Regions from separate parts of the Mesobacillus thioparans genome, predicted to be linked through region 1. Evidence: predicted binding sites of a transcription regulator. Region 1 holds the regulator's gene; each other region holds the start of a gene.
What was found. The regulator LexA, encoded in region 1, represses DNA repair genes until DNA is damaged. The targets are predictions, from matches to a motif close to CGAACATATGTTCG.
Positions count from the first base shown of each region.

Region 2: a site for LexA is predicted at 3,440-3,453, ahead of parE (DNA topoisomerase IV subunit B). Genes of this name have one in related genera too.
Region 3: a site for LexA is predicted at 4,849-4,862, ahead of ACNAZ4_RS16140 (Y-family DNA polymerase). Genes of this name have one in related genera too.

Region 1 covers NZ_CBCSFH010000001.1:76,091-83,590, reverse strand. The annotation lists gene ACNAZ4_RS00525 (hypothetical protein) at 1-436, shown strand, start outside; gene ACNAZ4_RS00520 (ribonuclease FAU-1 family protein) at 429-995, shown strand; gene ACNAZ4_RS00515 (hypothetical protein) at 1,021-1,338, shown strand; gene ACNAZ4_RS00510 (hypothetical protein) at 1,409-1,825, shown strand; gene ACNAZ4_RS00505 (GNAT family N-acetyltransferase) at 1,879-2,415, opposite strand; gene ACNAZ4_RS00500 (hypothetical protein) at 2,402-2,935, opposite strand; gene ACNAZ4_RS00495 (ATP-dependent DNA helicase) at 3,095-5,017, shown strand; gene ACNAZ4_RS00490 (hypothetical protein) at 5,068-5,265, opposite strand; gene lexA (transcriptional repressor LexA) at 5,444-6,067, opposite strand; gene yneA (cell division suppressor protein YneA) at 6,221-6,535, shown strand; gene ACNAZ4_RS00475 (YneB family resolvase-like protein) at 6,561-7,208, shown strand; gene ACNAZ4_RS00470 (DUF896 domain-containing protein) at 7,284-7,500, shown strand, end outside.
Region 2 covers NZ_CBCSFH010000002.1:34,132-41,631, reverse strand. The annotation lists gene parC (DNA topoisomerase IV subunit A) at 1-1,338, opposite strand, end outside; gene parE (DNA topoisomerase IV subunit B) at 1,335-3,314, opposite strand; gene ACNAZ4_RS04695 (S8 family peptidase) at 3,736-5,133, shown strand; gene helD (RNA polymerase recycling motor HelD) at 5,318-7,500, opposite strand, start outside.
Region 3 covers NZ_CBCSFH010000010.1:46,451-53,950, reverse strand. The annotation lists gene proC (pyrroline-5-carboxylate reductase) at 1-224, opposite strand, end outside; gene ACNAZ4_RS16165 (MBL fold metallo-hydrolase) at 750-1,715, shown strand; gene ACNAZ4_RS16160 (SDR family NAD(P)-dependent oxidoreductase) at 1,727-2,518, shown strand; gene ACNAZ4_RS16155 (sigma-70 family RNA polymerase sigma factor) at 2,623-3,144, shown strand; gene ACNAZ4_RS16150 (DUF4179 domain-containing protein) at 3,137-4,486, shown strand; gene ACNAZ4_RS16145 (YqzH family protein) at 4,524-4,715, opposite strand; gene ACNAZ4_RS16140 (Y-family DNA polymerase) at 4,937-6,196, shown strand; gene ACNAZ4_RS16135 (YolD-like family protein) at 6,218-6,556, shown strand; gene ACNAZ4_RS16130 (CDGSH iron-sulfur domain-containing protein) at 6,611-6,835, opposite strand; gene ACNAZ4_RS16125 (iron-sulfur cluster biosynthesis family protein) at 6,974-7,303, shown strand; gene ACNAZ4_RS16120 (hypothetical protein) at 7,389-7,500, shown strand, end outside.

The DNA of each region.
Region 1 (7,500 bases):
AGCTTACATTCTGTTTATGGTCGGCATGCTTTGGCTTGCTGTCACGCTGCTCCTTTATTTGTTTGTTCAATGGAAATTCGATTGGAAAGGGTTCAAGTGGCTCACTATTCTTCTTATGTTTGGATGTATACCTTTCTTTATGTTCAGTATTTCGAATTATTACTATCTGAATGACGAGGGATTGCATTTTAATGAAGCGAAAAGTTTCAATGAAATCCAGTCTTATGGCTGGAAGGATCTTAAGGAAGCGAAGGAGATCTTCGTCAAAACCAAAGGAGTAACTGTTTCGGATCATTATATGTTCACCACCAGCGATGGAAATGTGATCAAATTGCCAAATAACAGCAAGGTAGCATTTAACAAGCAAAGAATTATGGAGAAACTGGAGGAATACAATATTCCGCTAACTAATAATATGGGAGATTTATATGAATAAGCCAGTGCTAGAAAGAAGGTACGGTGATAGAGCCGATTGGAAACGGGTAATCCAGAGAAAGTTTCATCAGGAACTTATTGAAGATGAAGGCTTCCGAGGATATGTCACTTCATTGAAAGTGAATAAAGTCACCGAACCATTATTTTTCCAATACGAAGATAAAAAGGTTTGCATAGTAAACAATGGCTATACCTGGCTACAACATTTTCCAGAAGGACAATGCCATTGCGTCACTACCATGTTTAATGCCAGGGGGGAGGTTGTTCAGTGGTATATCGATATTTGTCTTCAAAATGGGCTTGAAAACAAAAGGCCTTATTGGGATGACCTGTTTCTGGATATTATCATAATTCCAAACGGAGAAGTCTACTATAAAGATCATGATGAACTTGAGAAAGCACTTTTAACTGGAGCGATCAATGAGGATTTATATCACATCGCAATAACCGAGGCCGAGCAAATTAAGAAACTGATAGAAACAAATGAATTTAAATTGTTTCAATTGACCAGGGTCCATAAAGAGTATTTTGATCGGAAGGATTTAGATTTACTCAAGTAATATTTAAAGGATGATAAACTCCATTATGTTCGTTAAAACATATAGTTACAGCATTAAGCCAGAGCGTGAAAGAGATTACCTTGATATCCAAGTTAAATCGGAGCAAATATATTCTCGTTTCACCAATAAACAGACTATTTACTTGCAAAATAGGGCAGACAGTTCCAAGTGGATTGAGATGCACATCTATCAGGATGAAAAAAGCTATACTCACAGTATTCATTCAGTTGACCAACTGCCTGAAATCCAGGAATTGTATAAGCGTTTCCTTGAAGTCATTACTTCAGCGGAAGAATTAAAAGTAGCTGATTATAACCAGGTTTTTTTAGGCCATTATTCATAAATGTACCATTCTTTATACCATATTAACTAAATTCACTGGTCCTTCACTAAAATAAAAACGAGGAATTCAAATGAAAAATCTTGTTATCGCAACAATCATTATAATCATTTTCACGACTGGTTGCAGTCCGAAGTTCCAACCGGAATTAACCAGGGTCGATGTGCAAAAAATAACCAAGGATGGCATGAAGGACGGTGAGGAAAGAATAATTGCCAAAAAAGATGAGCTGCACAAAATAGAGCAGGCATTTGATGAAATTAAGTGGTCCCCAAAGACGAAGGCGGATATGGCAAGGAAAGAAGATGTATTGGCGATTTTCTTCATCCAGGAAGAGAAAAATATGCCTGAGAGTTTGTATGAATACCGAATCTGGTTTAAGGGAGAGTCTGCAACAATAATCAGCAACAAGGAAAATGAAGCGTATGGAAGATTAACAGATAAAACGGAAGTTCGTGAATTAAAATCTGCATTGCTGCTAGGTGAATAGGTCGTTGGTTTTAGTGTCACAAAAAAGAAAAAGTGCCAATACGGACACTTTTTTCAGCTTACAGCATTGAAAGCTGGGGGATATTCGATTTTACCTTCCAATCCATTCAATGAGCCATACTCAAGCTCGATTGCCATGAACACTTCATCTGGTACAGGGAAGGGAGCTTGGATACCGAAATTTTTCGAGGGCTGAAACCCGAATTTAGGGTAAAAGTTAGGATGGCCCAGTACAAATACATGCTGATATCCTAAAGACTTGCATTTTTTCAGGCCTTCCGTGACGAGTGCTGAACCGATTCCGCTATTTTGATATTCTGGCTTCACGGCCATTGGAGCGAGACTCATAGTTGGAATCACACCTTGGTTAGTAACAAGGCTGATTACGCTGAAAAGAATATGTCCGATGATCTCGCCTTTCTCATCAACAGCTACCAGGCTTAAGGCTGGAATGAAATGTTCAGAATCCCTGATCAGTTCAACCAAACGGGCTTCATTTTCACCATTTTCAAAAGCCGCTCGATTTAGAACGCTGATACCATGGATATCGTGAATGTCTTCCGGGCGAATAATATAATCAACGCTTTTCATATTTTTTATACTCCCTCCACACCATATTAGAAGTTTTGGATTCTGAATCAGAAAACTCCCTGTAATAAAGCTTTTCATTTTCACCTGATATTGAGTCGATATCATTTAACAACCTAACTAGAAATTCTCTATCTTTGTTGATTTGGTCTTCAATTTGTGTGTATTCCCTGCCATTTTTTATACTCTTTGCTAAGTCCGTATAATGGTCAGCAAGTTGATCCCACATTGTACCTAACGTTGAGATCTTTCCATTCATCATATGGTACTGTCTGCCCTGATTAGACAGTTCCCCGAGATGAACGGCAAATGTGAATTCGCCATCTTCTTCATTCAAGATCTTTATCCATGTGGCCGGAACAGCATCGTTCTCCAGTAGAAATATAGAGTCCCTTACTTTCCGCTGGAAATCAGATCCTGCCTGTATTTCTAGGTCAGAGATTCTTTTATACTGATAAAGATTGAGTAAGATCAATGCTGCGAGAACGAATATGGTCATGTACATAAAATTTTTAGATTTCATATGACGACTCCTTTCTATACAGTCTGAAATAATAATAGCAGAAAATTCCAAAAGAGTAATTAGAATTTTTACCAGAATGAATTCTTTCACGTACAGCACTTTTTTCTGTTATGATTAAAGCTGGCTTTTAGCCAGAATCAATTTTCAAGGAGAACCTGAATGACAAAAAACCTTCCATTTACCATCACTAAAAATGATACATTCTTTGATTTATTAGGAGATTACATTGGTGATGTTTTTTATGATATTTTGCCTGAAAAGGGCTATGAGTTGCGCGACGAACAGATTTATATGGCTTTCCAGGTGGAACAGGCCTTTAAGAACAAAGGAATTGTGTTTGCGGAAGCTGGTGTAGGTACAGGAAAGACCTTCGTATACCTGATTTACGCGATTCTCTATGCTCGTTATATGGGGAAGCCTGCGATTGTATCCTGCTCAGATGAAACGCTGATTGAACAGCTCGTAAAAGAGGGCGGAGATATCGAGAAACTCGAACAGGCATTAGGACTCAAGGTGGACGTCAGGCTTGCAAAAGCAAGGGAGCAATATGTATGTGTCAAGAAGCTTGATGAGCTTTCCAACACTTCTGACGACATGGAAGTTCTTGATGTCCATGACCAGCTGCCTGACTTTATTTTTGATGAAGGCATTTCAATGAATTCGTTCAGCCGTTATGGTGACCGGAAGGAATATCCATGGGTCACGAATGAAAAATGGTCCCAGATGGCCTGGGATCCGCTCCAGCAATGTTCGACGTGCAGCTGGCGCCATCGCTGTGGACAAACATTGAATCGTGATTACTATCGACATGCCGGAGACTTGATTATTTGCTCGCATGATTTTTACATGGAACATGTCTGGACAAAAGAATCACGCAAAAGAGAGGGCCAGATGCCATTGCTGCCAGAAGCAAGTACCGTCATATTCGATGAAGGCCATTTGCTTGAATTCGCAGCACAAAAAGGACTGACTTACAGATTTAATTCGCAAACTCTGACGACTGTGTTAACAGGTTATATGCACCAGGATGTCCGGGAGGAATCTCTTTATCTAATCGAGGATATTATAGAGCTGCATGATTCATGGTTCGACCTGCTGGTTGAGAACTCGACTGCTGTTGAGGGTTCGAATCGGAAAGAAGTTGCTAAGCATCCTGCGATCAGGAAAACAGCTGAAACTTTGGAAAAGAAGGTCAGCGAATTAATGGACCAGCTGGTATTTGACGCAGAAATGTTCCTGATTGATGAATACCACTTGAAAATCATGGAAGAATACCTCGAGTTTTTCGCGTATGGTCTATCGATTTTCCTGAAGAATGATGAAGGGATTTTCTGGCTTGAAGAGAATGAAGTCCAATCTTCACTCGTGATCATGCCTCGCCTGGTAGAGGACATCTTGAAAAAAGAAGTTTTTGCACAAAATATCCCTTTTGTGTTCTCATCAGCAACTCTATCCCAGGCAGGGGACTTCAACTATATAGCCAGGAGTCTTGGGATTGAAAAATATTCTTCTTTCACGGTAGCTTCACCATTTGATTATGAAGAGCAAATGGAAATTAGAGCACATATCAGGGATGACGAAAATCAAAAGTGGGAGCAGATAGGTACGGATTTGCGAACTTCCAATGGAAGTTCCCTGGTTTTGTTTTCTTCCATGCAGGAAATGGAAAGGTTCAGAATATGGTCCGATCAACAGGAATGGAATTTTGCCATCCTGTTTGAAGGCGACCGCGAAATCAGTGAAACCGTAAAAGACTTCCAGAATGTCACCAGCTCTGTACTTTGCTCATACAGTCTATGGGAAGGTCTTGATGTTCCAGGTGAATCTTTGAAACAGGTTATTATCGCTTCATTGCCATTCCCGCCTCATGACCCGGTCTTCCAGGCAAAACGGAAGCATGCGGCCAACCCTGCAGCAGAAGTTGACGTTCCATACATGCTGCTTCGATTAAGACAGGGTATAGGCCGGCTGATCAGAAGCAGCCAGGATCAAGGTGTCGTGCACTTGTGGATTACCGGCGCACAAAAAGCAGAATTCATGAAAGAAATAACAGGAGTGCTACCTGTAAAAGAAATCCATTAAGATAAAAAAATCCCGAAAGGTCTAAGCCTTTCGGGATTTTTTGAGAAAAATTAGTTTCTGCATCCGCATTTTCTATGATCGCGGCCGCGATCATTCTCATCTTGTGCACCAGCAACCAAATCATTGATGATGCATCGACGGACAGCACGGCAGAGGTCATCAAAATCAACAGTCGCCCTTACCTGGTTATTGTTGCGGTTAGGAAAGAAAACTCCTGCGACGTCGTTGTTATTCCGGTTGTTTCCCATTCGAGACTCAACTCCTTTCCAAAAAGAAATGTTTGCTTACACGATATCTTATTCGGAAAAGGGACAAGTTGTCCGGGCTTGTATCTATTTTTGATGGCGAATGTGCTCTTCTCATAGAATCATTTAAAGAATGAAAGTTTAATAGAACGAAAAAAAGCAAGCGGAGCCCGCTTGCTTTTTAGTGCATATGACGGTAGACACCGATGACTTTACCAAGAATCGATACATTACGAAGGATGATCGGTTCCATTGAGGAATTTTCCGGCTGGAGCCTGAAATAGTCCTTCTCCTTGAAGAAACGTTTGACAGTAGCTTCGTCATCCTCTGTCATTGCTACTACGATATCTCCATTATTGGCTGTCTTTTGCTGCTTGACGATTACGTAGTCCCCATCAAGGATCCCAGCTTCAATCATACTGTCACCCATGATTTCCAGCATGAAAACCTGCTCATCATGAGGAACCAGACGGTCTGGTAGAGGGAAGTATTCTTCTACATTCTCGATTGCCGTTATTGGCATACCGGCTGTAACTTTACCGACAACAGGCACGTTGATAACATTATATTTAGGGATACGGGTTTCATCTTCAATTTCCAGAATTTCAATTGCGCGCGGTTTTGTAGGGTCCCGTCGGATCAGCCCTTTGCTTTCGAGCCTTGCAAGGTGGCCGTGTACAGTAGAACTTGATGCCAGTCCAACTGCTTCACCGATTTCGCGTACGGATGGCGGATATCCTTTTTTCTTGACTTCACCTTTAATGAATTCAAATATATCTTGTTGCCGCTTTGATAACTTTGTCATTTTCACGCACCTCGTATATTTTCTTGTCCTAATTATACCATGTCTATCCCACAGATACAAACATAAGTTCGAATTTCAAGTTGACACGAAACAAATGTTCGTATTATAATAAAATCAAATAAGCGAACATATATTCGTTAAGGAGTGTCGGACATGAAAAAAATATGGGATAACTATTCTTACGCCTTGATCCTTCTTGCTGTCAGCGTGATTTTTTCACTCGTGGCAAAAGCACATTTAAATAACGAGGAAGCATACATAACTGTTACTATAGAAGAAGGACAATCACTGTGGGAGATCGCTGAGACATATGCCAGTGAACATCATTTGTCAAAAAATGAATTCGTGAGCTGGGTAGAAAAAGAAAATGGGATCGTAGGCGAACGGGTCTTTCCAGGAGATGAACTTGTCATCCCGGTAAGAGATGAATATGTGGAACCTACTCAGATTGCCGGAGCAGAAAGATAATTTGTACATAGAATAAGGTGACAGCATGAAAGCGATTATTTATTGCCGGGTAAGTACTACGAAGGAAACACAGGAAACATCGCTTGCCAGGCAGGAGGAAGAATTACTCCGTCTTGCAGAAGACTGTGGATTCGAAGTGATGAGTATCATTAAGGAACAAGCCAGTGGGTATGACCTTGAAAGGGACGGGATCCTCGAACTTCTGGAGTTGATCAAGGACAAGTCGGTCAATGCCGTATTGATTCAGGATGAGACCAGGCTTGGAAGAGGAAATGCAAAGGTTGCGATCCTTCACTGCATTCTCAAGGAGAACGTTAAGTTATACAGCATCTCCCACAGTGGGGAACTTCAACTATCTGAATCGGATTCCATGGTACTCCAGATTGTCAGCATGGTGGAAGAGTATCAGAGGAAGATCCATAACATAAAAATCAAACGCGGAATGAAACGTGCGGTCGACCATGGTTACAAGCCTCAGCGCAATCTCAAAAACCAGGGTGAACATTCCGGCAGGGATAGAAAAGACATGCCGATTGCGGAAATTGTCAGGCTGCGGAATAATGGACTTACTTTTGCTGAAATTGCCGCGACTCTTAAAGGATTCGGCTACAATGTTTCCAAGGCGACAGTCAATCGAAGATATCTTGAGTATATCGAGACAAATGAGGAATGAGGCTCCTTTCTTGTAAAACTCAAAAAAATTTAGTAAGATATCATTTGACGTACTTTTTTACAAAGGAGATTTACAATGCTATCAAGTGATAAAATTGCTAGAATCAATGAGCTGGCGAGGAAAGCAAAAACATCGAAGCTGACTGAAGAAGAAGCAAAGGAACAGACGAAGCTTCGCGCAGAATATCTCCAATCATTCCGTTCTTCTATGCTTAATACGCTCAAGGGAGTTACCATTGTCGATCCAGAGGGCAATGATGTAACACCTGAAAAATTAAAAGAAGAAAAAATGA
Region 2 (7,500 bases), on a different contig from region 1:
GGCCAGCTCCTCTGCTTCGGCCTGGAGCGCAGTAATATCAGTATTCGTCAAGCGATAAAGCTGGAGGGAAACAATCGCTTCGGCCTGGACTTCAGTGAATTCGAACTTCTGGATCAGATTATCTTTTGCATTTCGTTTATCTTTTGAAGCACGGATTGTCGCAATCACCTGATCCAGGATGGACAATGCCTTCATTAAGCCTTCGACGATATGCTGTCGGTCACGGGCTTTTTGAAGGTCATACTGTGATCTTTTTGTAACGACATCCTTCTGATGGCCGATGTAGGCATCAAGAAGTTCAGCAAGCCCCATCAATACTGGACGTTTCTTATTGATGGCAACCATATTGAAGTTATAGGTGATTTGCAAATCGCTGTTCTTGTAAAGATAGTGCAAAACACCGTTTGCATCGGCTTCCTTCTTCAGTTCGATCACAACACGAAGGCCCGTGCGGTCAGTTTCATCACGAACTTCTGAAATCCCTTCAACTTTCCTGTCCAAACGGAATTCATCAATTCTCTTGACGAGGTTGGCCTTATTAATTTCATAAGGAACTTCCGTGATGACGATCTGCTGTTTGCCGCCGCGGATATCCTCGATTTCCGCTTTGCCGCGGACAATGATTTTACCCTTGCCAGTCTTGTAAGCTTTGGCAATGCCTTCGACACCCTGGATGATTCCGCCCGTCGGGAAGTCCGGTCCTTTGATCACTTTCATCAGATCTTCGACCGTGCAGGCAGGGTTGTCCATCCTCATGATGACCCCATCAATCACTTCCGCTAAATTATGTGGCGGAATATCTGTGGCATATCCAGCTGAGATTCCTGTCGAGCCATTCACAAGCAGGTTAGGGAACATAGCAGGAAGTACGGTAGGCTCACTGGACGTGTCATCAAAGTTCGGGATGAACTCGACTGTCCTCTTTTCGATATCCCTTAAAAGCTCGCCAGCAATCGCTGATAATCTTGCTTCTGTATAACGCATCGCCGCTGGAGGGTCACCATCGATGCTTCCGTTATTACCGTGCATGTCAACAAGGTAATTCCGCACTTTCCAATCCTGGCTCATACGGACCATTGCTTCATAGACAGAAGAGTCACCGTGCGGATGGTAGTTACCAATGACGTTTCCGACTGTCTTAGCTGATTTACGGAAGCCCTTTTCACTTGTGTTGCCTTCAACATGCATGGCATACAGAATCCTGCGCTGAACAGGCTTCAGCCCGTCGCGGGCATCCGGCAGGGCACGTTCCTGGATAATATATTTACTATAGCGGCCGAATCGGTCGCCTAAAACGTCTTCTAAAGGGAGGTCACGAAATTTTTCTACTGAACTCATTCGCCTTCAACCTCCTCAGCAACTGAGATGTTTTCATTTTCCAGAATATTGCTGTCTTCCTCGAGGCCGAAAGCAACATTCGATTCAATCCACTTCCTGCGGGGCTCTACTTTGTCACCCATAAGTGTCGTGACTCTTCGCTCCGCTCTTGCAGCATCGTCAATCCTGACGCGAATCAATGTCCTTGTTTCAGGATCCATTGTTGTTTCCCAAAGCTGATCAGCATTCATCTCGCCTAGACCTTTGTAACGCTGGATGATGTAACCCTTGCCGACCTTCTTGATGGCCCCTTGCAGTTCTTCATCACTCCAGGCATATTCAATGATTTCCTTTTTGCCAGTACCTTTGCTGACTTTATAAAGCGGCGGAAGGGCTATAAAGACCTTGCCTGCTTCAATGAGCGGCTTCATGTACCGGTAAAAGAAAGTCAGCAGCAGCACCTGGATATGGGCTCCATCGGTATCGGCATCTGTCATGATGACAATCTTGTCGTAGTTGATATCTTCCACATTGAAATCGGACCCTACACCCGCACCGATCGCGTGGATGATCGTATTGATTTCCTCGTTTTTGAAAATGTCCTGGAGCTTTGCTTTTTCGGTGTTGATGACTTTTCCTCGCAGTGGCAGGACGGCCTGGAACTTCCTATCCCGGCCCTGCTTGGCTGAACCGCCGGCAGAATCCCCCTCGACAAGGTACAGTTCATTTTTCGCCGGATTCTTCGATTGAGCCGGAGTCAATTTGCCTGATAGCATCGCATCCGATTTCTTTCTCTTTTTCCCGCTGCGTGCATCCTCACGTGCTCTACGGGCAGCTTCCCGGGCCTGATAAGCCTTGATCGATTTTCTGATCAGCAACGTACTGACATCCGGATTTTCCTCAAGGAAATAAGACAAATGTTCAGAAACGACCGAATCGACCGCTGACCTGGCTTCACTTGTCCCAAGCTTACCCTTTGTCTGACCCTCGAACTGAAGCAATTCCTCCGGGATTCGGACAGAAACAATTCCTGCAAGTCCTTCGCGAATATCCGCTCCATCCAGGTTCTTATCCTTTTCCTTGAGCAGACCAACCTTACGGGCGTACTCATTGAATACCCGGGTCATCGCAGTCTTTGCGCCTGCTTCATGTGTTCCTCCATCTTTCGTCCTGACATTGTTGACGAAGGACAGAACGTTTTCTGAGTAACCATCGTTGAACTGGAAGGCAAACTCAACTTCTATTTTGCTGTATTCGCCTTCAAAGCTGACCACCGGATTCAGGACATCTTTTTCCTCGTTCAAATATTCCACAAATGCCTCGATGCCTGTTTCAAAGTGGAAGACATCTTTCTCATTATTGCGGTCATCGATCAGCTCTATTTTCAAACCTTTTAACAAAAAGGCCGATTCGCGGAGCCTTTCAGACAGTGTGTCATAGTTATATGTCAATGTAGAGAAGATTTCAGCGTCTGGCTTGAAATGGATCGTTGTCCCTGTCTGATTGGTCTTGCCGATTTTCTCAAGAGTTGTCACCGGTTTTCCGCCGTTCTCGAAACGCTGCTCATAAACAAAGCCATCGCGTTTGATGGTGACAACAAGCCATTCAGATAGAGCGTTTACGACTGAGGCGCCGACACCATGCAGTCCTCCGCTAGTTTTATAACCGCCCTGTCCAAACTTCCCGCCTGCATGAAGAACAGTAAGGATGACTTCAGGAGTCGGCTTTCCAAGCTTATGCATTCCTGTAGGCATACCACGCCCCTTGTCCTGGACGCTGATTGAATTATCTTTATGGATTTTGACGATGATGTGATTACCGTATCCGCCAAGTGCTTCGTCAACGGAGTTATCAACGATTTCATAGACGAGGTGATGAAGACCCCGGGTATCTGTGCTGCCAATATACATACCAGGTCTTTTACGGACCGCTTCAAGGCCTTCCAGTACCTGAATGGCATCATCATTATAATCAAAAGCTTGCTGATTTCTTGCCACGAACATACCCCTTTCATTTCTTGCAAACAACATTGACGGTTTTTATGTATAGTGTCAATGAATTCCTTAAGTATTCCTCTTTTTTGTCAAAAGAATATTAAAAAAATATGCATTTTACCAATACCAGAACAATTGTTCTCTTTGTTTATTTTACCATAATAATGGCGTCTATGCTTAATTGTAGCGATTAATTGGGATTTGGCAAACGGATTTAAAGAATTAATTTCGAAATTTGTCATAAAAAACAGGATTTTTGGTTACTTGTGAACAGGAAAAAGAGAATATTTTGCATTTAAAAATTCGTTACATGCTTATCAGTGACCCAAATTCAGCAGAACGAATCTGCCAGTGATTACCGCCGTTAATTTCACCTTTTGTTCTGCAATATAAGAACAAATTCTTTTTTTGGAGGGCTTTTATTATGAAAAGCACGAAGGTTTTCTTCCTTGGGGCATCATTAATCCTCGTTCTTGCCCTTACTGCAGCCGGAGTGTTCAGGAATGAAACTGTTCCCAGCAATCGGGAAGGTCCGAAAACTCAATCTACCGGGCCGCGAATCATGAAGATGCATTCGATGGCAAACATCAATAATGTTGATATGGGCGAGAAAATCAAACGACAGCTCGATGCCCAGGAAGAAATCACACTTATTTTCCATAACAAGAAAGATAAAAGCCATTATTATGACCATGAGGCCGCTGTTGATTTCATTACAGAGCCAAGTGCTGAAGAAATAGATGAAATTACCCGCGACATCAAGGGCTGGGTCATGAAACACCTGAATTCCGTCTATGTCTTTAGGTCCACTTTCATGGAAACACCGCAAATGATTGAATATTTTAACCAGAGGCAAAATGTTGAGTATGCCGAGCCGAATTTTATCTTGATGCAAAACGAAGTTACAGCGCCGAATGATTTACTTTACCAGGAGAATTATCAATGGAATTTGCCTGCGATCGGAACGGAGGAAGGCTGGAACATTACAAAAGGAAAGGAACAAATTGAAATAGCCATTGTTGATACAGGTGTTGACCTGGATCATCCCGAGTTAAAGAACAGGATTGTACCAGGCTATAATGTGATCGATGAAAAACGGGAGCCGGACGATGACAATGGCCACGGAACACATGTTGCAGGAATCATCGCATCGGAAACAAACAACCGCGAAGGCGTTGCCGGTATGACCTGGTTCAGCAAAATCATGCCTGTCAAAGCGATGGGCGCCAAAGGCTATGGTACCACTTTCGATATCGCAAAAGGAATCGTCTGGGCCGTCGACCATGGTGCGGATGTCATCAATATGAGCCTTGGCAACTACCAGCCATCGAAGGTCCTGGAAGAAGCAGTCCGTTATGCTTATGACAAAAATGTCGTCATGGTATCCGCGGCAGGTAATGACGGATCCAATCAGCCTACTTACCCTTCGGCTTACCCAGAGGTATTGAGTGTGGCGGCCGTTGATTATAACGGCAACAGAGCAAACTTTTCAAACTATGGGGATTATATAGACATCGCTGCTCCTGGCGTCAATATACCAAGTACCTTTTTCAATTCACAATATGCAGCCCTCTCAGGGACATCCATGGCCGCTCCCCATGTCGCGGGTCTGGCTGCCTTGATTAAATCAGCAAATCCAGACTTGAAAAGTTCCCAAGTCATCAACATCATTAAAAGTTCCGCAATCGATCTTGGTGACCAGGGAAAAGACATTGAATACGGAAATGGCTTGATCGATGTGAATTCTGCCTTGCAGGAGGCGAATAAAGAACAGCCTGCCAGAAGAAAATTGCAAAAATCCATCTTCAACTGGCGTAAATGAATACAGGAAACAAGCCGCCAAAATGTTGGCGGCTTGTTTTTAAAGGCTCTTTTCTCAAACTTTGTTGCTATTGGCTACAAAATAGGATTGATTTAGCTAAGATTGTTCACACAATTCACGACTATTTTGAGAAAAGAGCTTGCCAACTTAGTACCGACATACACAATGGCCGTTAACAGCCTTTTTAAATGGCTTGATATAGCTGCTCATCAACCTCAGTTAAAAGCGGGCTGAATTCTCCTCTGGAAAGAATATAAAGTTCATGCATAGCCCTCGTACAAGCTGTATATAACAATTTCCTTTCCTCATCTCTTGTGTAGGATGATGAATCGAAAATGATTACGGCATCAAACTCTATCCCTTTTGCCAAATATGTTGGTACGACATTGATACCATTTTCAAAGGTCAATGTCCCTTTTTCAATCAGTCTTGCATCATGTGATTCCCTGATAGACTCAAAAGCATCTTTGCTTTCCGCTGCTGTTTTACAGATGATCGCAATGTTTTTATGGCCTTTTTCCTTTAGGTCTGCAATCAGTTCGATTGTTGTTCTGATATGTTCAATTTGTTCACAGGAATTTACGATTCCAGGCTTGGGACCATTACGATTGAAAGGCTCGATCAAGTTGCCTCCTTTAATCAGCTCCCGGGTGAATTCCACGATTTGCCTTGTTGACCTGTAAGTTTTTGTAAGCTTATAAGTTTCTTTTTCACCGAAGTCAAGCGCTGCTTCGGCAAAAATCGTGGGTGCCCCGGTCGGCCCAGAGTAAATGGCCTGGTTTATATCCCCAAGCAGAGTCATCTTGCTGTAAGGGAACAGCATTTTGATATATGCAAACTGGAATGGAGTATAGTCCTGTGCCTCATCGATGAAGACATGGCGAATCGACGTGTTCGACTTCCTGCCTTCGATCAAATCTTGAAGGTATAGAAACGGCGTTGCATCCTCATAACGGATAGACTTCCTTTCCAAAGAACTGACAGTCTGGTCACAGATGGAAGACCAGTTAGCAGGCGTTGTTTCTGCCTGGATACTGACATCCTTGAAAAAGTTGATAAAAATAGCCTTGTTATTTATGAATTTCAATTTTTTCACCAGATTGAACAATGGCTTGAATCGTCTTTTTACAACCAGTTCAGATAGCCATTTTTCTTCGCGTTCATAGTCGTGGAAAGTATCATCCGCTTCGCCCTGCTTTTTCTGGCTTTGTTTATATGACTCAAGATAATCCTCTTTATCAAGAAATTGTATTTCTTTTTCTACCCACTCCTGAGATTGTTCCGCTTTTGCTTTTTTCTTCAGTTCCTTGAGCAGCCATTCCTTAACCATCTGAATCCTGTTCGGAATGGAAATGTTCTTTTCGAGTGAATCATAGTAATGAGCAATTTCATGCTTCGATATGATCATTCGTTTCTTTAACGTCAGGTTTCTAAAGACAAGTGTATCCCTGGATAACCTCTCAGCATACCGATCCAGTAAACCTTTAAATTCCAGGCTGGCTTTGAAGCGGATACCTTCAACCCTTTCTTGGCGGCTCTCATCCTTTTCTGCAGCAAGCAGGTACTCCATCTGTTCAAACGGATCTTCCAACTCGTATTCAGCACCGAACCGTGACAGGAGATACTCCTGGAAGGTGGCCTGCTGCATGTTTTCTTCCCCGAGTTCAGGCAAGACCGTCGCTACATAGCTATTGAAAAGCGGATTAGGAGAAAACAACATGATATTCTCTGATGAGATGATGTTCCTGTACCTGTAAAGCAAATATGCTATCCGCTGCATCGCTGCAGACGTTTTGCCGCTTCCTGCTACTCCTTGCACAACGACGAGGCTGCTCGAATCATTGCGGATGATCTGATTTTGTTCTTTCTGAATGGTCGCTACAATGGTTTTCATTTGAGTGTCAGCATTATTTCCGAGAACTTCCTGAAGCATTTCATCCCCAATGGTAACCCCGGTTTCGAACATCGCCTTGATTTTTCCGCCTTTAATGACAAATTGGCGCTTAAGCTCCATCTCCCCCTTGATGGTCTCTGTTTCAGTCTCGTATTGGGCTGGACCAGGAGAGTAGTCATAATAAAGACCTGAGATCGGCGCTCTCCAATCATATACCAGGAAATTTTCTTCCTGCTCGTCCATTAACGAGGCAATTCCCAGGTAGATTTTCTCAGCTTCGCTTTCACCGACTTCTTTAAAATCCACTCTGCCGAAATAAGGGGAGAACCTTAGTTGAGAAAGGGTCTTAAGTTGTTTCACCATTTGCGACTGTGTACGTTCACGCTCTGATAAAAGTGCAGCCTGCTGTTTGATGCTCGTAAAGGTTTCCGCTACGTCATCAGCTTCATCAAAGTTAACGGTGACATCCTCCC
Region 3 (7,500 bases), on a different contig from region 1:
TCTTTTGGTTTCATCGCCAGGACGATTGCATCCGCGTTTTCGAACAGCTGCCCCAAATCATATGTCGTTGTGATTCCAAATCTCTGTTCCAGTATTCTCAGTCTGTCAGCATCCTGTTTGTTTGTAGCCCAAATTTGCTTCCCCGGAAGAAGCCCGCTTGCCCCTATCCCGGAAATCATTGCTTCCGCCATCGATCCTGCTCCAACAAAAACAAGCTTCTTCATCAGATTCGCCTCCACCTAAGTTTGTGTTCACTGTTATTAAAAACAAAAAGGCCCTTCATCCAAAAAAGGACGAAAGGCCATGCTTCCGTGGTACCACCTTCATTCACTTTCCCGGCGAGCGCCGAAAAAGTGCAGCTCAACATCCGTTAACGCCGGTTTACGACCAGGTTTGCCTGGCAGCTCGCAAGGTAGGGTTCAACATGAAGAGGGCCGCGGAGCCTTTCAGCCGGTGGACTCCACTCTCTAATACCATTCCTGTCTACTCGTCTTGCTCAAGTGCTTTTAAAAAGTTTACGAAATTTTAATAGTGATTATGCAAGATGGACACCCATTGTGTCAAGAGGCAATTGATTAATTTTTAGTTTTTTCTGAAAACGAAATGTGAAAATAATGACATTTGCCCGCATTAAAGGTAAACTTAATTTTATATTGAAAAAATACCAGGACCTATCATGTTGAATGATAACTTGAACAAACAATCACTTTACCTTATAGAAAAATAATGTTTTGGGGTGTATAGATCATATGGCTGAATGGAAAGATGGAATTGCCAAACTGACTTTGCCGACGCCTTTCCCGGTCGGTGATGTGAACGCATATTTGATAAAAGGTGACAGATTGACACTGGTGGATGCCGGTACGAAAACGGAGCAATCCTGGGAGTCGTTTAAATCCCAGCTGGCCGATTTAAAGCTGAAGCCGGAGGATATCGAACAGGTCATCCTGACACATGATCATCCGGACCATGTAGGGATGCTGGATTATTTTTCGCCAGATCTCAGCGTATTTGGCCACTGCCTGAATGAAAGGTGGATTAACAGGACTTCTGAATTCGAGAAGGAACATCAGGAATTTTATGAGAAATTCTTTTTACAGTCAGCAATACCAGAGCAGTATTTTGTGCCTTCAATGAAAATCATGAAAAAGACATTAGTATTTTCCTGCAATCGCTCGTTGACAGGGGCTATTTCGGAAAATGATGTTCCCCCGGCACTTCCAGGGTGGAGAGTGATTGAGACGCCGGGACATGCCCAGAGTCATATCGTGCTCTTGCGTGAGAAAGATGGCACGATGATTGCTGGTGATACGATTCTTGCGGGAATTTCGCCGAATCCATTGCTTGAACCGCCGCTTCCAGGCGAAGCAGAAAGACCGAAGCCGCTCGTCCAATATAACCACTCACTTATAAAACTACAGCAATATCCAATCGGTCTCGTATATACCGGTCATGGAACCGAGATAACAGAATTGCACGGCCTGATCGAAAAGAGGCTCGCCCGCCAGCATGACCGTGCCATGCAGGTCAGGGGAATGCTTGAAGGCAGGGAGCTCACCGTTTTTGAAATCTGCAAATTGCTGTTTCCGACGGTATATGAGCGTGAACTGAACCTGACCATTTCGGAGACCGTCGGACAGCTTGATTACTTACAATCCCTGGATGCCATTTCAGTCAGGGGAGAAGGAACCTCCTTCGTTTATACAGCAAAATGAGGTGAAAGTGGATGCCATCTTTAAAAGGAAAAAATGTCATTATTACCGGTGCCTCCGGAGGAATCGGGGCTGAGATTGCCAGGCTATGCGCAGCGCGCGGGGCGAATCTTGTCCTTTTGGCCCGGAGTATTGATAAACTGGAAATCTTAAAAAAAGAATTGCAATCGAAGTATGCCATCAACATCTATGCACGGCAGCTGGATGTTTCAGATACCGAGGCAGTCAAGAAAGTTTTTTTTGAAGTGCTATCTGACATCCGCTATGCTGACATATTGGTCAATAATGCCGGATTCGGCGTTTTCGATTTTGCCCACGAAGTGAAAATGGAGGAAATCAAGTCGATGTTCGATGTCAATGTCGTTGGCTTAATGGCCTGCACTTCGATGGTTCTGCCGGGCATGAAGCAGCGGCAGAGCGGCCATATCATCAACATCGCTTCCCAGGCAGGCAAAATTGCCACACCGCGATCAAGTGTCTACTCTGCAACGAAGCATGCGGTGCTCGGCTACACGAACAGTCTTCGCATGGAGGTTGCTGATGACCGGATCTTTGTCACTTCTGTCAATCCAGGGCCGATTGAAACCAACTTCTTCAATATCGCTGATAAGCAGGGGACATATGTGAAAAATGTCAAAAAGTTCATGCTCAAGCCGGAATATGTGGCGAAACAGGTGGTGGACCGGATGATGACAAAGACAAGGGAAATCAACCTGCCGCGCTGGATGAATGCGGGCAGCAAATTCTATACGCTGTTTCCGCGGACTTTTGAATTGTTTGGCAAAAATATCTTCAACAAAAAATAAACTTCCAGACCGCCACGATTTTTTTGGCGGTTTTTTAAATTAGCTAAAACTTTTTTCCTGCTTGCGGGTCTAATAGATAGAGAAACAGTCGGGGGGAAACCATTTTGGAGCTTCAAGAACTGGTACGAAAAGCTAAGAGAGGCGATGAAGCCGCCTTTTACGAACTGATGCAGCTCCATAAAGTGCGGCTGTACCGGATTGCGCTCAGCTATTTGAAAAACAGCGGGGATGCCGTCGAAGCCTTGCAGGAGGTTACCTACAGGGCGTATCGTTCAATCCGGAAGCTGAAGGAGCCGCAATACTTCACGACGTGGCTGACAAGGATCCTGCTAAACTATTGCAATGACGAATTAAAAAAACGGAAACGGCTTCTCGTCAGCGATGACCTCATCAGCCTGATGGGCACCGAGCACCAATCGAGCTGGCTGGAGGTCGAGGATGTCATTGCAAAGCTTGATGCCAAAACGAGGCAAGTCATCGAATTGAAATACGTACATGATTTTAAAATCAAGGAAATTGCCGAGATTCTTGACTGTCCGGAAGGCACCGTCAAGACCTGGCTCCATAAAGGCTTGCAGGAGCTTCGCGGCCAGCTTGAAGATAAAGGGGGATTGGACTATGCATAATGCCGAGGAGGAAAAGCTGACAAAGGCCCAGGCCGCCCTTGATGATATTGAGATTCCGGAACTTCAGCTGGATCAGGCAATCTCTGCCGGAATCAACAAGGGAAAAAGGAAAACGAAGAAAAATCTTATGTACATCAGGACCTTCGCAGCTGCCTCTATCCTGATTTTTGCTTTTGCTGCAATGCTGAGGACGTCAGAGACTTTTGCGTCGTATGTTACATTGATTCCTGGTATGGAGAGAATTGTTGAGCTTGTCCGCTATGATAAAGGGCTGACTGCAGCCGTTGAAAACGATTTTGCCAAAAAAATCGGCGTATCCGATGAACATGACGGCCTTAAGGTCACATTGGATTCGGTGATTGTCGATGAGCAGATGATGGTGATGTTTTATAAAATTGATTCTTCAGGCGGACACAAGGAAATCTCGGTTGAAAACCTGCGGCTGACTGACAGTGCTGGAAATAACCTTGAAGAAACAGTGTCTTCGTTCGGCGGCTGGGTAGAGGATTCACAGAATAACGATGAGCTGCTTCAGGCAACATACGAATTTTACGGGACGAAACTGCCTGAAAATCTCCAGCTGAGCATTGAACTCGCCGAAGGAAGGACCGAGGAAGGCCAGCCCGTTGCCAAGCTTGCTGATACATGGGTGCTTCCATTCTCGGTTGATAAAGATTCTTTCCAGGATAAAAAAGAAGTGTTTGAGGTAAACAAGACAGTCGAGTTTGAAGGCCAGAAAATCACGATTCAAAATGTGTCCATTTATCCAACGAGAATTGGGGTGACGGCCCATTTTGACGAAGGGAATTCAAAACAGTTTTTTGGATTTGAAGACCTGACGCTGGTTGATGAAACGGGCGAAGAATGGGCGGCAATCAATAATGGAACCACTGCCCGCCATATGGATGAGAACACAAAGGAATTTTTCCTGCAAAGCAACTTTTTCAAAAAACCAGAAGAGCTGTACTTGCGCTTCACTTCCTTGAGGGCACTGGATAAAGACCAGTTAGAAATCATTGTTGATCCCGATAAGCTTGAAATCCTGAAGGCTCCAAGTGACAGCCGATTGCTGAAAGTGGGTAGGGAAGAGAACAACTTGTTGCTCAATTTCCGCCGAGGCTCTGAAGCAGGGCTTGGAAATCTATCATTTGATCAGGCAGTTGACCAAAGCGGCGATAAAATCGGTGATGGCTCACAAGCTGTCAGATGGAGCGGCGAAGGTGGATTTGTTGAAGTCTTGTTCCCTTATTTCGGTGAAGAAGCAGCACCAGGTCCCATTACTTTGAAGTTGAATGACTATCCTGCAACGATCAAAGGCGAAGCAAATATCCGCCTAAAATAACGAAAAGGCTGTCCGTAAAGGGCAGCCTTTGCTATTCCTACGTCGCTAAAAATTCATAAACGGCATCATTGATGATATCATGCAAATCTGCTGCGGGATCCTCAGCTTTCATTCCAATGATTTTTTTATATATTTCTTCGAATTCCGCTTGGTTAAATGGGAGCGATTCGTCGTGCCGGTATTGCACAAAGCACTTTTGGACCATTTTTTGAATGAGTTTTTTATCCATGCACACACCTCTCTCCCTGATTATAATCAGAAATCCCAGGAGAAAACACCCTTCCGCAAAAATATCCAATCCTGGCATGACTCCCCATTTTAGGCTTAATTAAGTCAGTCACCCGGAAAATTTCCATTGAAACCGAACGCATATTCGCTTAATATAATGGGTATAATGATACGGAACAAATGTTCTTGTTTTTGGAAACTTGCCGAAAGGAGAGGGAAGACATAGTCGATTACAGCGAAATGCCGCAAAACAAAATTTTATGTGTGGATATGAAGAGCTTCTATGCGAGCTGTTCCGCCGTGATGCTCGGCCTTGATCCTCTTAATTGTTACCTGGCTGTCGTCGGGAATCTCGATCGTCCCGGGAGTGTAGTCCTCGCAGCCTCACCCCGTTTGAAAAAGGAGTTTGGCATCAAGACCGGATCACGAAAGTTTGAAATTCCCGATGATCCGCGAATTGTCGTCGTTGATCCGCAAATGTCAACATACCTGCGAATTTCCACTGAAATCTCCCGCGTATTCAATCGCTATGTCCCAAAGGAAGCAATCCATACCTACAGTGTCGATGAAAGCTTCATAAAAGTGGACGGTGCCTCTAAGCTTTGGGGTGACGCTGCTTCCATCGCTAAAAAAATCAAAGATGATATCGAGCGCGAATTCCAGCTTCCGTGCGCAGTCGGGATTGGCCCGAATATGCTGATGTCGAAATTATGCCTTGACCTTGATGCCAAGCACAAAGGGATTGCCGAATGGACCTATGACGATGTCCAGACAAAGCTGTGGAATGTCTCACCGCTGAGGGATATGTGGGGGATTGGCCGCCGCGTCGAAAAAACACTGAACAGCATGGGGATTTTCACTGTCGGGCAGCTCGCCCGTTATGACCTTGAAACCCTGGAGAAAAAATTCGGCATCATGGGCAATCAGATGTACTGGCACGCATGGGGAATCGATTTTTCCGATATCGGCGCTCCGATCATGGAAGGACAGATCAGCTTCGGGAAAAGCCAGATCCTGCTTCGGGATTACAAAGAAGAGGAAGAAATCAAACATGTCATCCTTGAAATGTGCGAAGAAGTCGCACGCAGGGCCAGAAGCCATGGAAAGGCAGGCCGGACAATCAGCTTCGGGGTCGGCTACAGCCAGGATGAATTTGGAGGCGGCTTCCACCGGTCAAGGACGATTGAGGAGCCGACCAATATTACGATGGACGTGTATCGGGTCTGCCTTGAGCTTTTTGCGGAGAACTACGCTGGAAAAACCGTGCGGAGCATTTCGATCGCAATCGGGAATCTCGTTACGGACAGTGAGTTCCAGCTGAACTTATTCGAAAAGAATGGCTGGAAAAAGAAAGAACTCGGCTATGCGATGGACCGGATCCGCAGCCGTTATGGCTCCACGGCTCTCCTGAGGGCGGTTTCCTATACGACAGCAGGAACAGCAAGGCACCGGGCCGCACTCGTTGGCGGGCATAAGGGCTGATAATTTGAAGGAGGAGAAAAGATGATACGTGACCGCGGAAGAATCAAGTGGACATCGATGATGCTGCCCGAACATGTGAAAATGCTCCGTGACTGGGCACAGGAAGATCAATACGAAAAAGAGAAACTGCTGGATGAACAGCAGCTTGAACAATTGAATGAAACACTCCTCGAAGCGATGGAGTACAACAGGCCCGTCAGCATCACTTATTTCCGCCACCGCAAGTATGAATTGGTGATCGGGAAAATCCATTACTGGAACGAGCTTGGACAGAAACTCCATATTATCGATCGTTTTGAGGAGATTCATCGCATTGGACTGTCGGCCATTGCGGATGCCAGGCTTGCGGATGAATGGTAGCTGACAGACTCCCCCACAAAAAAAGAGCAATGGATGCCCATTGCCCTCAGTGCATTATTCTGTTTCTTCAGCTTGCGGCGCGCGCACAGCCGACTCGAATTTTCCTTTATGGGAAGCATCACAGAACGGCATGTTTTTGCTCATGCCGCAGCGGCATAGCGAGAACGCAGGCTTTGTTTCATACTTATTGCCAGCGCCATCCAACAGCTCAACATCGCCGGAAATCCTTAAAGATCCATTATCATTCACTTTAATCGTTACTTTTGACAAAAAAAGCACCCCTTTCAAGTTGGCAGAATTATCTTTGATACTAAAAGTTAAACAGGAAAATTGCAAGACATTTTCACATAAGGGTTCTGAAACGAAAAAAAGCCACCTATATGGTAAAATAAAAAAATCAAGAAAGGGAGTGCAATCATGAAGCTGAAAATCACCGAGGCGGCATTAAATAAACTGAACGAAAAAATCGCAGGCAAACAAGGGTATGTAAAACTGAAATACGACATAGACGGATGCGGCTGCGCAGTGAATGGTGTGGCGGCCCTCTGGTTTGAAAATGAAATAGATGGGGAAGAGCACCCAATAGCAACAGGCGGCATTCCTATCTATATCGAAAAAGCAAAGGAAGTATTCTTTGCCGAGGAAATGACGCTGGATTTCAAAGAGACCAACGGATGCTTCCAGTTAAAAAGCCCGAACGAGTATCTGAATCCGCGAATGAGTTTTTATGACAAAACAAAACTATAAGTTTACAAAAAATTGAAAAAAAGGTTAAATAAGAGAGAGAGTTGTAGAATTACATAGAAGTTTGGGGCGAAGGCAGGGGAGAGAGATGGGAAGACTGTGGAAAGCAGCCATAATCATTATGTGCACGTTTGTACTGTCAGCGTGTGCTTATAAAACTGCAGGAGAAGCAATCCAAAACGATATTCCGTTCAACATCA